Mariniflexile sp. TRM1-10: one gene and its partner. The protein of the gene in region 1 interacts with the protein of each later gene in a pairwise test. Links are inferred from orthologs where the notes say so. Each region holds a gene or a part of one and is shown in the gene's direction. Other genes may lie near its edges.

Region 1 (7,721 bases):
AATTTCGGTACGTGGGTTTAAAGCGTAACTGTGTTTTTTGCGAAGTGATACCGAAACATCCGATTTAAACTCACCTTTTTCAAGATTGGCTTCACTTATTTTTAAATTTTGAACAATACGTTGAATGTATTGGGCATAAATGGAAGCATCTTCGATATGGCGAATACAAGGTTCGGTAACAATTTCAATAAGTGGTACGCCAGCTTTGTTAAAATCGACTAACGATACGGTTTTTTCGTGCATCAATTTGGCAGCATCTTCCTCAATATGAACTTGGGTTAAATTGACCGTAAACTGGCTGCCATCATTTCTAAAACAGGACACTTGCCCGTCTGGAATAATCGGGTTGTGAAACTGTGTGATTTGAATATTCTTTGGGTTGTCCGGATATTCATAATGCTTTCTATCCCAAGAAATCACTTCATTTTCAAAAGATGATTTTACTGCTTTTCCAAAATAAATAGCTTTGGTAATCGCTTCTTTATTGATGGCAGGCAAAACGCCCATTTGCCCCGTACAAACAGAACAGATGTTTTGGTTTGGGGTGTCTATTTCTTGATTCGGACAAGAACAGAACAACTTGGTTTTTGTGTTTAGTCGAACGTGTGTTTCCAGTCCGATAACTAATTCTAACTCGTGGGCTTTTAATGCCGCGTCTAATTGCTCCAATTCCATTATATCGTGTCTTTTAAGAAGTTAGCAAACTTCAAAACAAGTTCGTCATTATTTTTTGCTGCCGTTATTTGCAAGCCAGTTTCCGTGCCTTGTGGTACAGTTAAGGTTGGTAATTGCCCTAAACTAAACCCAACGGTGTAAGCATCGCTTAAATACATGGCAAGCGGATCTTTTAAACTATCACCAATTTTTGGTGGTGTGCTTGGTGTTACAGGCGATATGATGATATCGACTTCCTTAAAATCATTTTCAAAATTTTCGGAAATAGCATCGCGTAAAGCCAATCCTTTTAAATAAATTTCATCTGAAAATCCTTGAGACAATACTTGGTTGCCACCAACAATACGGCGTTTTGTTTCTTCTGAAAAGTTTTCAGAACGTGTAATGGCATACGATTCCTTTAGGTTTTTATCCTCAATACGATGGCCGTAATTGCTGCCATCCAATCGTGATAAGTTAGAAGCCGTTTCGGCCATTGCCAAGGTGTAATAAGTCGAAACTAAAATATCGGATTTAAAGAAATCAAGTTCCTTAACAACAATACCTTTGGCTTTTATTTTTTCTATAGCATCTAAAAAATCAGCTTTGATTTTAGAATCAATCGCTTCATTTTCAATAAAGTTCTTGAAATAGCCAACGGTTTTAATGCCTTCAGCATTTGAAATGGTTTCTTTTGTAATTTCCGAGGAAGCGTAAGTGGTTTGGTCTTTAACGTCTTTGCCACTCATCACGTTCAATACGATACGGATATCCTCAACCGATTTGGCGATAGGGCCCACACAATCTGTTGATGATGCATACGCCATCAAACCGTAACGCGAAATACGCCCGTAAGTCGGTTTTAAACCATACACATGGTTGTAGCCTGCAGGTTGACGCACCGAACCTCCGGTGTCGCCACCAATGGAAAATACAGTGTAATCTTTAGCGACATTCACAGCGGATCCACCACTGGAACCACCACCCACCAAATTGGGGTTGATAGCGTTTTTCACAGCACCGAAAATGGTATTTTCACTCGAAGAGCCATGACCAAAACTATCACAATTCTCTTTGACAATAGGAATCGCACCAGCATCCAATAATTTTTGAATGGCTGTTGCTGTGTAAGCCGATTTATAATTTTTTAATAACTGAGAGCTCGCCGTTGTGTAAGTGCCTTGCAGCATATACACGTCTTTAATCCCAAAAGGAATGCCCTCCAATAGACCAATAGGTTCTCCGTTTGCTATTTTGGTATCTACTTTAGTAGCTAATTCTAATGCTAAAGAATCTAACAAAGTGTTAACGGTGTTGTTGGTGTTGGCCTTTAGTAGATCTAATTTTTCTTGGATTAACGCTGTGCAAGAAATTTCCTTATTCATCAATTGCTGATGAAGTTGTTTTATTTGAGAGTCCATAATTATTCTTCTATAACTTTAGAAACTACCAAATAGCCATTCTTTTTTTTGGGGAAGTTTTCGATAATGATTTGTTTCTCAATGGCAGAACTTTCAATCACGACATCGTCTCTTAAATCGTTTAACGACACGGCATTATTATGATTATTATTAAAAGAGTTATTATTTGTAGGTTGTGCATTTTTAATCACATCAAATAATTTGTTCACCGCCTCGCTGGGCTGTGCTCCTTTAATACTCGACAATATGTCGACTGTCATAATTTTACTCATGTCTTACCTTTTTTAGATTAAAAAAAGCCTTCCGTATTTGGAAGGCTTTATATATTTTCAAACAATAACCTTCCGACCCTAAAAATTAGGATTATTGAAATTATTATTGTTATTAATTGTCATTATATGGTTTTTTACACACCAAATATATACAGAAATAATATATCAAGCACTATTTTTTCTTATATCCTATTTTATATTGTCAAATTAGTAAAAAAAATGAGGATAAATTGAAAGTTCCTTAAATATATCTGAGTTTAATTAATACTTAAGAGACTGTTTGAATTTTGTTGGGAAATTATTAAAGGGTCAATAAAAAACACTTTTTTAATTTAAAGAATTCCTCGGGGCTTGTTTCGCAGTTCGGTTTGCTCGTGCCCGCTTTAATCTCTCCTCAAGGAGAGGTCAAAACTGCCCAAAAGGCAGTTCCGGGTAAGGTGAAATAAAGTCAAAATACATATCGAAATTTAGGTTTTAAGCCGCTTTTGGTTTTTTGGTTTGTTTGAAGAGGGCGAAATCAGCTAAAATCGATTTTAAGGCACTTTTTAGACGATTTAAGACACTTTTAAGTAATTAACAAATGTTGATAATTTCAATTTATAATCGATAAAAAACTTTAAAAAAGCAGTGTGGTTTTGTATATTTGTAAGTATCCTGAAATGATGCGCAAGTGTCATTTTTTTTATGAATTTTAATTAAAAAGATAACAATAAATGAAGGAAGAATTTAATAAGCACAATTATTCAGCAGACAGTATTCAGGCGTTAGAAGGCATGGAGCATGTACGTATGCGTCCGTCTATGTACATTGGAGATGTTGGTACAAGAGGACTGCACCATTTAGTTTATGAGGTTGTTGATAATTCGATTGATGAAGCACTCGCTGGGCATTGTAATAATATTACGGTAATAATTAATGAAGATAATTCGATAACCACCGAAGATGATGGTCGTGGTATCCCCGTAGATTTACATAAAAAAGAAGGTGTTTCGGCTCTAGAGGTTGTTATGACTAAAATTGGAGCAGGAGGTAAGTTTGATAAAGATTCCTATAAAGTATCTGGTGGTTTGCATGGCGTAGGGGTGAGTTGTGTGAATGCTTTGTCTGAACATTTACGAGCTACAGTTTACAGAGACGGAAAAATTTACGAGCAAGAATACGAGCGTGGTAAAGCCATGTATCCTGTTAAACAAATTGGTGAAACCGATAAAAGAGGAACGACCGTTACTTTTAAGCCTGACGGAACTATTTTTACACAAACCCTAGAGTATAGTTATGATACTTTAGCGAGTAGAATGCGTGAGTTGGCTTATTTAAATAAAGGTATTACCATTCATTTAGTTGATAAAAGAGCGACTAAAGAAGATGGTTCTTTTGAAGGAGAAACGTTTTATTCTGAAGAAGGTTTAAAAGAGTTTATCAAGTTTTTAGATGGCAATAGAGAGCCTTTAATGAAAGACGTTATTGCGTTTGAAGGCGAGAAAAACGGGGTTCCTGTTGAAGTTGCGATGGTTTATAACACCTCGTATGCCGAAAACTTGCACTCGTATGTAAACAATATTAATACACATGAAGGTGGGACGCATTTGTCTGGATTCCGCCGTGGGTTAACGATGACTTTAAAGAAGTATGCAGACGAATCTGGCTTACTTAAAAATTTAAAATTCGAAATTGCCGGTGATGATTTCCGTGAAGGTTTGACCGCCATCATTTCGGTAAAAGTTCAAGAACCACAATTTGAAGGACAAACCAAAACCAAATTAGGAAACCGAGAAGTGTCTGCTTCGGTAAGTCAGGCCGTTTCTGAAATGCTGACCGATTATTTGGAAGAACATCCAGACGATGCTAAAATCATTGTGCAAAAAGTGATATTGGCGGCACAAGCGCGTCATGCAGCTCAAAAAGCACGTGAGATGGTTCAGCGTAAAACCGTTATGAGTATTGGTGGTTTGCCTGGTAAATTAAGTGACTGTTCGGAACAAGATCCTTCAAAATGTGAAGTATTTCTTGTAGAGGGAGATTCGGCAGGTGGAACTGCAAAACAAGGTCGTGATAGAGCATTTCAAGCAATTCTTCCGCTTCGTGGAAAAATCTTGAATGTTGAAAAAGCCATGGTTCACAAAGTATTTGAAAACGAAGAGATTAAAAACATCTTTACAGCTTTAGGTGTAACCATCGGAACGGAAGAAGATAGTAAAGCACTTAACCTTTCTAAATTGCGTTACCATAAAGTTGTTATTATGTGTGATGCCGATATTGATGGTAGCCATATTGCAACTTTAATATTGACATTCTTCTTTAGATATATGAAAGAATTAATAGAGAACGGTCATATTTATATTGCAACGCCTCCTTTATATTTAGTTAAAAAAGGAAATAAAAAAGCATATGCTTGGAGTGATAAAGAGCGTGATACTATAGCTGAAGAGATGGGAGGCAGTGTAAGCATCCAACGTTATAAAGGTCTTGGAGAAATGAATGCAGAGCAACTTTGGGATACCACTATGAATCCTGAGTTTAGAACCATGCGTTTAGTTCAAATAGATAACGGTACGGAGGCCGATAGAATCTTCTCGATGCTTATGGGTGATGAAGTGCCACCTCGTAGGGATTTTATTGAAAAGAATGCTGTTTATGCTAAAATTGATGCTTAAATCTAAATAATTCCCCGAAGGCTCAGCCTCGGGGTGTCCAATTCACCTCTCCTTTGGAGGAGAGGTCAGAACTGCCCGAAAAGGCAAGTTCTGGGTGAGGTAAAATACAAAATTTCGGTTTTTGACCCTGAGGTCAAAAATGAAACAGGCGAAATACCTCTATGGCTCTGCCTCGAGGATAGTCTGTTTCAAGAAATTTTTTATTAAAATTCTAAATTATATAAAAAAATGCCGTTTCAATGGAAGCGGCATTTTTTTATATCTATCTATTGATTAAAAATCGAACCCAATAGAGAATTGCCAAACACGGTTTTTAGGATTGCCTTCATCGTAAACACTACCTAACCCTAAATGGTATCTAACACCTAAGGACACGCCAGATTCCGTTTTAAAACCAGCGCCAAAGTTCATGCCCCAATCAAAATTTTGTGGGTCGAATTCTTGAGAGGTATCAAATAATCCAAAACTGCTATCAAATTCTTCTTTGTGAGAGACTGCTAATCCTACTTGAGGACCCACTTCTAAAAAGAATGCTTCGTCTGGGTAAAGTTTTAGCATTAATGGCATGTTTACATAGTCTAATTTTTGGGTGAAAGTGCCCCCATTATCTTTTAATTCATAACCCTGTTGAGAGTATAGTAGTTCTACTTGCAGAGCCACGCTTTCCGATAAAAACGATTCGCCATAAAAACCAATATGAAACGAATGTCTTTGTCCGGTTTCGGTTTCACCATCAAAACTTACTGCAGCCAAATTATAACCACCTTTAAGTCCTGCGTTGGATTTTTGTGTTTGTGCATTTGATGTTAATGCGATTGTAAGGATACATACTATTTTGAAAATTGTTTTCATCTGTTTGTTTTTAGAGTTATAAGGTTATGAAGTTATAAGGTTATGAAGTTATAAGGTTATGGGGTTATGAGGTTATGAGGTTTCAAAGTTTCTTGGCTCTTGGCTCTTGAATCCATAATCCATAATCTATAATCCATCAATTATAAATTTATTTTATTTACCACCATTCGCCTGTAAATCGGCAATGCATTGGGCATCTAACTCAGGTGCGGAATTTGCACCAATTAAATTATCTAAACCAGCGCCGCTTTCGACAGACCAGTGCATTAAGCAGCTTTCAACATTACAATGCTTAGCGTGTTCGGTGTCTTCATGATTGTCTACCATGTTTGCCCCTAAATTGGTGAGCCCTAAAATATGACCAAATTCATGGGAGATTACAGTTGTTTCTAAAATAGTTCGGTTGGGTTCAAATGGGCTATTACTTAAATCTTGAATAGTTTCTTCATAAATTACAAATGACGTGTTTCTATAGGCCGTTCCTAAAACCATGCCCGAATCGGTATTGTTTGCAGATTCGCCATCTGCAAAAAAGGCCCAAACGGCTATTTGACTGCTTGTGTTGTATTTAGTACGGTTAGCATCTTCTATGGTAATGATTTCTTGATTTGTGTATGGGGCGTTTCCGGGAGAAGCAATGGCTCTTTTTTCAACAGTAATGCCATGAGGTTTAAACGTTCTTGTTTCTAAAAAACTAACAAAGTTATTGATGCTGCTTTGGGTGGGTTCAAAACCTTCAACATAAACCAATTCAATGACCATACTTTTAAAAGTAGTATCTGATAGTAAATCGTTTGAAGAGCTTCCCGTGTTTTTTTGATTAGCTAATTTAGTGTTGGTTGCGTTTTCGTTATCAGCGGTGTCTTCTTTTGAACAAGAAACCAAAAAGCCAAAAACCAATAGCAATGTTATTATTTTTTTCATTTGTTTTTTTTAAGTTGCAAAGTTGCAAAGTTGCAAAGTTGCAAAGTTTAAAAGTTTCTAAGTTTTAAAGTTTCTTGCTTCTCTTTTCTTTTCTCTCTTCTTTTTTTCTTTTTTCTCTTTTTAAAATAAGCAGCTGTCAGTTTCCCGACAGCTGCTTCACCATAAACACTATGGCAACCAACCAAAAATCAAGTAGGTACTAAATTTGGGACAAAACCAATGTTACTGCAGCATTTGTCGTGCTTTTTAATGAAATGGATGTGTTACTAAAACTGGTTACTTCCCATGTGTTATTTAATAAACTAAATGTGGCATTACCTGTAAAAGTCAGGTCTAAATACACTTCAGTTTCAGAGGCTACTTCATAGGTACCTTCTATATCATTTGCTAGTGCATTCACTTTATCTTCTGCTACACACGATAAATCGTTTGCGAAATCTATAGCGTAATTAGCGTAGTCGGAAGTTTTGTCGATGCCAGCATTTACAAATGATTGTACTTTAAAGCTTCCTTCAACTAAAATAGTTTCTAAGTTATTTGCTTGGTCTTCTGCTTCATCTTCAGCATCTTCAATACCTAAACAATCTTCAATGCTAGCTTGTAAATCTAAATCGCTAGTTAGTGTTACCGTTGTGCTATCTGATAAAGTAGCGGTAATAGGATAGTTTATTGCAAATAATTCTGTGTTGTCCATATCATTCATATACGCATATAATTGTTGTTCGGTTTCAATAACCACACTTCCGGTTTGCTCCAAACTTAAACTATAGGTTAAAATTGTTATGGGGAAATTGATGTCTAAACAAGAAATAGCATCTTCTCCGGCAGCTTCAGCAGTTTCACAGGCATCAATAATAGCATCGTATTCTCCTTGATTTGTAACAACCACTTCGGTGTAATTACTTAATCGCACACTAAAAGGGAATTCCAGTGTCACGGTGTCA
Region 2 (7,875 bases), 760 kb from region 1 along the record:
TCTTAAAAGAAGTTTACCAAGTTCAATATCAATAATTTTATTGATGTCTTCTTTTTCTAAAGGATTAAACACCACCACATCATCAATTCTATTTAAAAACTCTGGAGCAAATGATTTTTTCAAGGCATTTTCAATAACACTTTTAGCATTGGCATCTTCTTGTGCTTTTTGCGAAGCGGTTCCAAAACCAATACCGGCACCAAAATCTTTAAGTTTACGAGCTCCAATATTAGAAGTCATAATGATAATGGTATTTCTAAAGTCAATTTTTCTTCCCAAGCTATCGGTTAAATACCCATCATCAAGTACTTGAAGCAACATGTTGAACACATCTGGATGCGCTTTTTCAATCTCATCCAAAAGAATTACGGCATAAGGTTTACGTCTTACTTTTTCGGTTAATTGTCCGCCTTCTTCGTAACCAACATATCCTGGAGGTGCGCCAACTAGTCTTGAAATCGCAAATTTCTCCATATATTCACTCATGTCGATTCTAACAAGTGCATCTTCACTGTCAAATAATTCACGAGATAATACTTTTGCTAATTGTGTTTTACCAACGCCTGTTTGACCTAAAAATATAAACGAACCAATGGGTTTGTTAGGGTCTTTAAGTCCTGCACGATTACGTTGAATAGCTTTTACAACCTTCGCAACAGCATCATCTTGACCAATAACTTTACCTTTAATAAGTTTTGGTAACTCGGCCAATTTATTAATTTCGGTTTGGGCAATTCTGTTTACAGGAATTCCCGTCATCATTGAAACGACATCGGCAACATTGTCTTCGGTAACAACTTCACGATGTTGTTTGGTGTCTTCTTCCCATTTTTCTTGGGCTATGGCTAATTCTTTTTCAAGACGTTTTTCATCGTCTCTAAGTTTAGCGGCTTCCTCATATTTTTGCTTTTTAACAACCGAATTTTTTGTTTCTTTTACCGTTTCAAGTTGTTTCTCAAGCTCAATAATTTGTTTTGGCACCTCAATATTTGTGATATGAACACGCGATCCGGCTTCATCTAAAGCATCAATAGCTTTGTCTGGAAGGAAACGCTCCGTCATATAACGATTCGTTAATTTCACACAAGCTTCAATAGCTTCAGGGGTATAATCAACGTTGTGATGCTCTTCATATTTTGCTTTAATATTGTAGAGGATTTCAATAGTTTCCGCAACCGTAGTTGGTTCAACAATGACCTTTTGAAAACGACGTTCCAAAGCACCGTCTTTTTCAATATATTGTCTGTATTCATCTAAAGTTGTAGCACCAATACATTGGATTTCGCCACGTGCCAGGGCCGGTTTGAACATGTTCGATGCGTCTAAACTGCCGGTCGCGCCACCAGCTCCAACAATGGTGTGGATTTCGTCGATAAACAAAATAACATCGTTATTTTTTTCAAGTTCATTCATAACCGCTTTCATGCGTTCTTCAAACTGTCCGCGGTATTTGGTTCCAGCAACTAAACTTGCCAGATCTAGCGTAACAACACGTTTGTTGAATAGAATTCTTGAAACTTTTCGTTTAACAATTCGAAGTGCCAAACCTTCGGCGATGGCCGATTTGCCGACACCCGGCTCGCCAATTAAAAGCGGATTGTTTTTCTTTCTTCTACTTAAAATTTGAGAAACCCGTTCAATTTCTTTTTCCCTGCCAACCACAGGATCTAATTTACCTTCTTCAGCAAGAACTGTTAAATCACGGCCAAAATTATCTAAAACAGGTGTTTTGGACTTTTTGTTTGTTTTGCTCGTTGGCGAATTAAAAATATCTTTTGACGCATCGTCTTCCGTATGGGAATCATCATCTTGAAATGATTCTGCTTTTGGTTCTATATATTCGTTATCGTTTGTTATCATAAATTTGAATTGTTCTTTAACGTTGTCGTAATCAACTTTAAGCTTATTTAAAAGCTTGGTAGTGGGGTCGTTTTCATTTCTTAAAATACAAAGCAACAAATGGGCTGTATTTATAGAAGTGCTTTGAAATAGTTTGGCTTCTAAAAACGTTGTTTTTAAAGCGCGTTCTGCTTGCCTAGTAAGATGTAGGTTCTTTTTTTGATTTGAAGCTACCGAAATATTTGGGTTAGCAGGACTTAATATTTCTACTTTGCGTCTTAGATGGTTTAAATCTACATCCAACGCATTTAAAATATTTATAGCCTTACCATCGCCATCACGTAAAAGCCCAAGCATTAAGTGCTCTGTCCCAATAAAATCGTGACCTAGTCGTAATGCTTCTTCTTTGCTATAAGCAATTACATCTTTTACTCTTGGGGAAAAATTATCATCCATAATTAGTGTCCTTTCTGCATTAAAAATACTAAAACATTTTACCAACGGCAAAAACTATACCTTAAAATATGTGAAATCGCCATTAGCAAGAAGTTTTTTGCAAAAAAAACACCACAGAAAACAAAGCGATACCATATGACTTTTAAAAAATAATTAATATTTACATATGAAAGTTGCTAATTGACGAAAAAATCTTTATAAAATCAAAATTTTGCATAGCATATTTATTAACGAAAAAAGCAGGTATAATTGTTAATAAAAAAACACGAAAAAATGGTATATAATGATTTACCATAACTATTGAAATACGTATATTAGCATGTTTTGAAAAACTCATAAAACTTAATTAAATTATTTATGGCAGAAGGAGAAAAATTGATCCCTATTAATATTGAAGATGAGATGAAAACGGCTTACATTGATTATTCAATGTCGGTCATTGTGTCACGTGCTTTACCAGATGTAAGAGACGGGTTGAAGCCAGTTCATAGGCGTGTGCTTTTTGGCATGCACGAACTAGGGGTTAGAGCAACAGGCGCACACAAAAAGTCGGCAAGAATAGTTGGAGAAGTTTTGGGTAAATACCACCCACATGGCGATACATCGGTTTATGATGCCATGGTACGTATGGCTCAAGAATGGAGTTTGCGATATATGTTAATTGACGGACAAGGAAACTTTGGTTCTATAGATGGAGATAGTCCTGCAGCTATGCGTTATACAGAGGCACGTATGCGTAAGATATCGGAAGACATGTTGGCAGATATTGACAAGGAAACCGTTGACCACAAATTAAATTTTGACGATACTTTACAAGAACCAACTGTTTTACCAACTCGTATTCCGGGGCTTTTAGTAAATGGTGCTTCTGGTATTGCGGTAGGTATGGCAACCAATATGCCACCCCATAATTTAACGGAAGTCGTTAATGGAACTATTGCATATATTGAAAATAACGATATAGAAATAGACGAGTTAATTAAACATGTTAAAGCACCGGATTTTCCAACAGGAGGTACTATTTATGGGTACGATGGTGTTAAGGAAGCATTTCATACAGGTAGGGGTAGAATTGTAATACGTGGAAAAGCTAATATTGAAGAAGTTCATGGGCGTGAGTGTATTATTGTAACCGAAATACCTTATCAAATTAATAAAGCAGAAATGATTAAAAAAACTGCTGATTTGGTAAATGAGAAAAAATTAGAAGGTATTGCCACCATTAGAGATGAATCGGATAGAAATGGGATGCGTATTGTTTACGTTTTAAAACGTGATGCGATACCAAACATCGTTCTTAATAAACTCTACAAATTTACAGCTCTACAATCGTCATTCAGTGTTAATAATATTGCACTTGTAAAAGGGCGTCCACAGCTTTTAAACTTAAAAGAGTTAATCCATTATTTTGTTGAGCACAGACATGAAGTTGTTGTAAGACGTACTACTTATGAGTTGCGTAAAGCAGAAGAGCGTGCCCATATATTAGAAGGATTAATTATTGCTTCAGATAATATTGATGAAGTCATTGCTATAATCAGAGCATCTGCAAATGCGGATGAAGCTAGAGAAAACTTAATAACACGTTTCGAACTTTCAGAAATTCAGGCCAAAGCTATTGTAGAGATGCGTTTGCGCCAACTTACAGGTTTAGAGCAAGATAAATTGCGTTCTGAATATGAAGACATCATGAAACTCATCATCGACTTAAAAGATATCTTAGAGAAAAAAGAGCGTCGCATGGAGATTATTAAAGATGAATTAGCTGTTGTAAAAGAAAAATATGGCGATGAGCGTCGTTCAACTATCGAATATGCAGGAGGTGATTTAAGTATTGAAGATATGATTCCTGATGAAAAAGTAGTGATTACTATTTCACATGCGGGCTATATTAAACGTACGTCGTTATCTGAATACAAAACACAGAATAGAGGTGGGGTTGGTCAAAAAGCATCAACCACAAGAAATGAAGATTTCTTAGAGCATTTATTTGTAGGGACTAATCACCAATACATGTTGTTCTTTACCCAAAAAGGAAAATGTTTCTGGATGCGCGTTTATGAAATTCCAGAAGGCAGTAAAACGTCTAAAGGTCGAGCCATTCAAAATTTAATAAATATTGAGCAAGACGATACCGTAAAAGCATTTATTTGTACTCAAGATCTTAAAGATGAAGCATATATAAATAGTCATTATGTGATTATGGCTACGAAACAAGGTCAGGTTAAAAAGACATCTTTAGAGCAATATTCACGTCCAAGAACCAATGGTATTAATGCTATTACTATTAAAGAAGACGATATTTTATTAGAAGCAAGACTAACTACAGGTGAGAGCCAAGTCATGTTGGCACTTAAATCTGGTAAGGCTATTCGCTTTGAGGAAGCCAAAACACGCCCAATGGGTCGTAGTGCATCGGGTGTAAGAGGTATTACACTTGCAGACAAGAATGATGAAGTAATAGGCATGGTCACTATTGAAAATCCGAAAGAAGAATCCGTATTAGTAGTTTCAGAAAATGGTTATGGAAAACGTACATATATTGATGATCCAGAAGATGGAGAGCCTGTTTATAGAATTACGAACCGTGGAGGAAAAGGTGTGAAAACCATTTCTATTACAGAAAAAACAGGTAAATTAGTTGCTATAAAAAATGTTACTGATAATGATGATTTAATGATTATCAATAAATCAGGAATAGCCATAAGATTAGAGGTGAAAAATTTAAGGGTGATGGGCAGAGCTACCCAAGGTGTTAAATTAATCAATCTAAAAAACAACGATTCCATTGCTGCTGTTGCTAAGGTAATGCACGATGAAGATGAAGTAGATGGATCTGAAGAAGGTATTGAAAACACTGCTGTTACAGACGATGGCACAACTATTGATACTAACTTAGATACCGGTTTAGAAGAAAACAATACGGAAAATTAATATAAATATTACTAAAATGAAGAAACAGATTATCATAGCTTTGGCATTTTCGGTTTGCGCATTTTCATTTGCACAAAAAAAAGAACTGAGAGCTGTAGAAAAAGCTATAAAAGGAAAAAACTATGCTGAAGCTAAGGCAGCTCTAAAACAAGCAGAAGCTTTAATGTCTTCTATGGACGATAAACTTAAAGCACAATATTATTATTTAAACGCTGAGGCTTTATATGCCGACGGTGCAGGCTCTATGGACGATATTGATGCCGCTTTAAAAAGTTTAGAAAACGTAAAAGAAGGATATGCTTCAGAGGTTTCAGAATTAAAACAAACCATGGTTAATGGTATATTAACTAAAGGAAATAAATCTTATGAAGGTAAAGATTATTCAATAGCCTCTAAATATTTTGAAAAAGCCTATAGATTAAGTACAAAAGATACTTTATTTCTATATTATGCAGCAGCAACAGCTGTGAATGTTCAAGAATATGATAGGGCTCTAGATTTATATGAAGAACTTAAGCAATTAGGTTATACAGGTATTGAAAAACAATATTTTGCAACAAATGTTGAAACAGGAGAAGAAGAAATTTTAGACAAAAACACACGCGATCTTTATGTTAAGGCGAAGAGCCATAAAGACCCGGGAGAGCGAGTGACTGAGTCTAAAAAACCTGAAATTGTAAAAAATGTAGCGCTTATTTATATTAGCAAAGGTGACGATGAAAAAGCCTTAGCGGCCATGAAGGAAGCAAGAGCAGAAAGTCCAGATGATGTTAATTTAATTTTATCGGAAGCGAATATCCATTATAAATTAGGCAATACGAAAGAGTTTAAAGCTTTGTTGGAAAAAGCGACTCAAATGGATCCAAACAATCCTGAATTACAGTATAATTTAGGTGTTATTGCAGCCGAGTCTGGGCAACCGGAAGAAGCAAAAGCTTATTATGAAAAAGCGATAGCATTAGACCCACAATATACTAATGCTTATATAAATTTAGCAGCTTTAGTTTTATCCAAAGAGGAAGCTATGATTAAAGAAATGAACGGTTTAGGCAGTTCTAAAAAAGACGATTTACGTTATGACGAATTAAGAACACAACGTCAAGATTTATATAAAAATGCGGCTCCTTATTTAACAAAAGCATTAGAAATCGATTCTAAAAACTTGGGTGCAGCAAAAACATTAATGAATATTTATAGTATTCTTGGTGATACTGCTAAGCAAAAAGAAATGAAAGCGAAAGTAGATGCTTTAGAAGCAGAAGGAGCAAACTAATTTGATATTTTCTTTATTTAACATAAAATGCCGCAATTTGCGGCATTTTTTATAGGTAATTTTTAGTTTTTTCGTTTGAAGAAAAGATGAACTATTAAAAGGTTTCATCAAATGATATAAAACGTATGGTATGAATATTTTTTATGAAAAAATAAAATTCAAAAAGATTTTAACCGTAAATATTTAAATCACTTTTTTAATAACCCGAAGTTTGTGGGTATGTTTCTTACTGTCCACATTATAAATGCCTGAGTGGTCTAATCTATCAATTCTAACCTTTCCGTGTGCATGAATAATGTAATTATCGCTCATAATAATGCCAACATGGGTAATAATACCTTCGTTGTTATCAAAAAATGCTAAATCTCCAGGTTCGCTTTCTTCAATAAAACTTAAAGGGTCGCCTTGTGTTGCTTGTTGTGAGGCATCTCGTAATAATTTATAACCATTAAGTTTATAAACCATTTGTGTAAAGCCCGAACAATCAATACCAAAAGGGGTTTTTCCACCCCATAAATAAGGCGAATTCAAATATAAAAAAGCGGTTTTAATAAGGTTTTCTTTGGCTTTTTTACCTGCTACTACAGAGCCGTCGTGTTTGTGATTTAAAATGGACAAGCCATTTAGGGAAGAACCTAGTAGAATGGGATGTAATTGTTGGTTGTTGTCTTCAATAAATTCAACCAAATCTATAGAAAGTTTTAAGGTTTCTTTATGTAGTTGTTGGTATTGTTCTTCGGTAATTTCTAAAAGCTGCTTGTTGTCAATCCAGCCTTCATATTTATCAAAATCAAGTCTTATTTTGCTCCAGCTTTTACGTTGCTCTAATATTTTAAAAATATCACCATATAAAACTTGCGAAACAAGTTCGCTAGTATCAGTAGGTTCGTTCCTAAGGGGTACAATGCTTAAATTACAAATTCCGTATTGCATATATAATTATTGATTGTTAGATAATTATATATTGAAATACAACAACACGTTAAACTTTATATTCTTGATCAAAAAATTAGAGTAATAAACCATATAAATATTCAATAAAAAACAATAAATGAATTAGCGTTCTATAATAATTGCAGATGCACCGCCACCGCCATTACAAATAGCTGCTGCACCGATTTTAGCATTGTTTTGTTGTAAAACATTCAGTAATGTGATAATGATTCTAGCACCCGAGCAGCCAAGTGGATGCCCAAGGGATACCGCACCACCGTTAACGTTTACATTGGCATCGCTAAGCCCAAGGATTTTCATGTTTGCTAATCCAACAACAGAAAACGCTTCATTAAACTCAAAAAAATCGACGTCTTTTATATTAATACTTGCTTTATCTAAAGCTTTTGGTAATGCTTTTGCGGGTGCTGTGGTAAACC

What was found. The genes of interacting proteins can lie anywhere in the genome.
Region 2: the proteins of gyrB (region 1) and gyrA interact in binary tests that used the Escherichia coli proteins (3 or more experiments, as listed by UniProt). The link is inferred for Mariniflexile sp. TRM1-10 from one-to-one orthologs.

Annotation. Positions count from the first base shown.
Region 1 is NZ_CP022985.1:2,687,283-2,695,003, forward strand. What follows is about bases 2,550-5,530. They hold gyrB (DNA topoisomerase (ATP-hydrolyzing) subunit B), read left to right. Parts: upstream 2,550-3,060; coding sequence 3,061-5,001; downstream 5,002-5,530. Other genes in these bases: CJ739_RS11410 (porin family protein), read right to left, coding at 5,275-5,530. Also shown: gatB/aspS (bifunctional amidotransferase subunit GatB/aspartate--tRNA ligase AspS), read right to left, coding at 1-675; CJ739_RS11395 (amidase family protein), read right to left, coding at 675-2,075; CJ739_RS11400 (Asp-tRNA(Asn)/Glu-tRNA(Gln) amidotransferase subunit GatC), read right to left, coding at 2,078-2,347; more of CJ739_RS11410, read right to left, coding at 5,531-5,853; CJ739_RS11415 (zinc metalloprotease), read right to left, coding at 6,007-6,777; CJ739_RS11420 (hypothetical protein), read right to left, coding at 6,977-7,721. UniProt on the Escherichia coli protein: DNA gyrase negatively supercoils closed circular double-stranded DNA in an ATP-dependent manner to maintain chromosomes in an underwound state.
Region 2 is NZ_CP022985.1:3,447,980-3,455,854, forward strand. The notes cover bases 2,306-5,440. They hold gyrA (DNA gyrase subunit A), read left to right. Parts: upstream 2,306-2,652; coding sequence 2,653-5,229; downstream 5,230-5,440. Other genes in these bases: CJ739_RS14585 (tetratricopeptide repeat protein), read left to right, coding at 5,246-5,440. In the rest of the region: CJ739_RS14575 (ATP-dependent Clp protease ATP-binding subunit), read right to left, coding at 1-2,295; more of CJ739_RS14585, read left to right, coding at 5,441-6,502; CJ739_RS14590 (C40 family peptidase), read right to left, coding at 6,686-7,435; CJ739_RS14595 (acetyl-CoA C-acyltransferase), read right to left, coding at 7,559-7,875. UniProt on the Escherichia coli protein: A type II topoisomerase that negatively supercoils closed circular double-stranded (ds) DNA in an ATP-dependent manner to maintain chromosomes in an underwound state.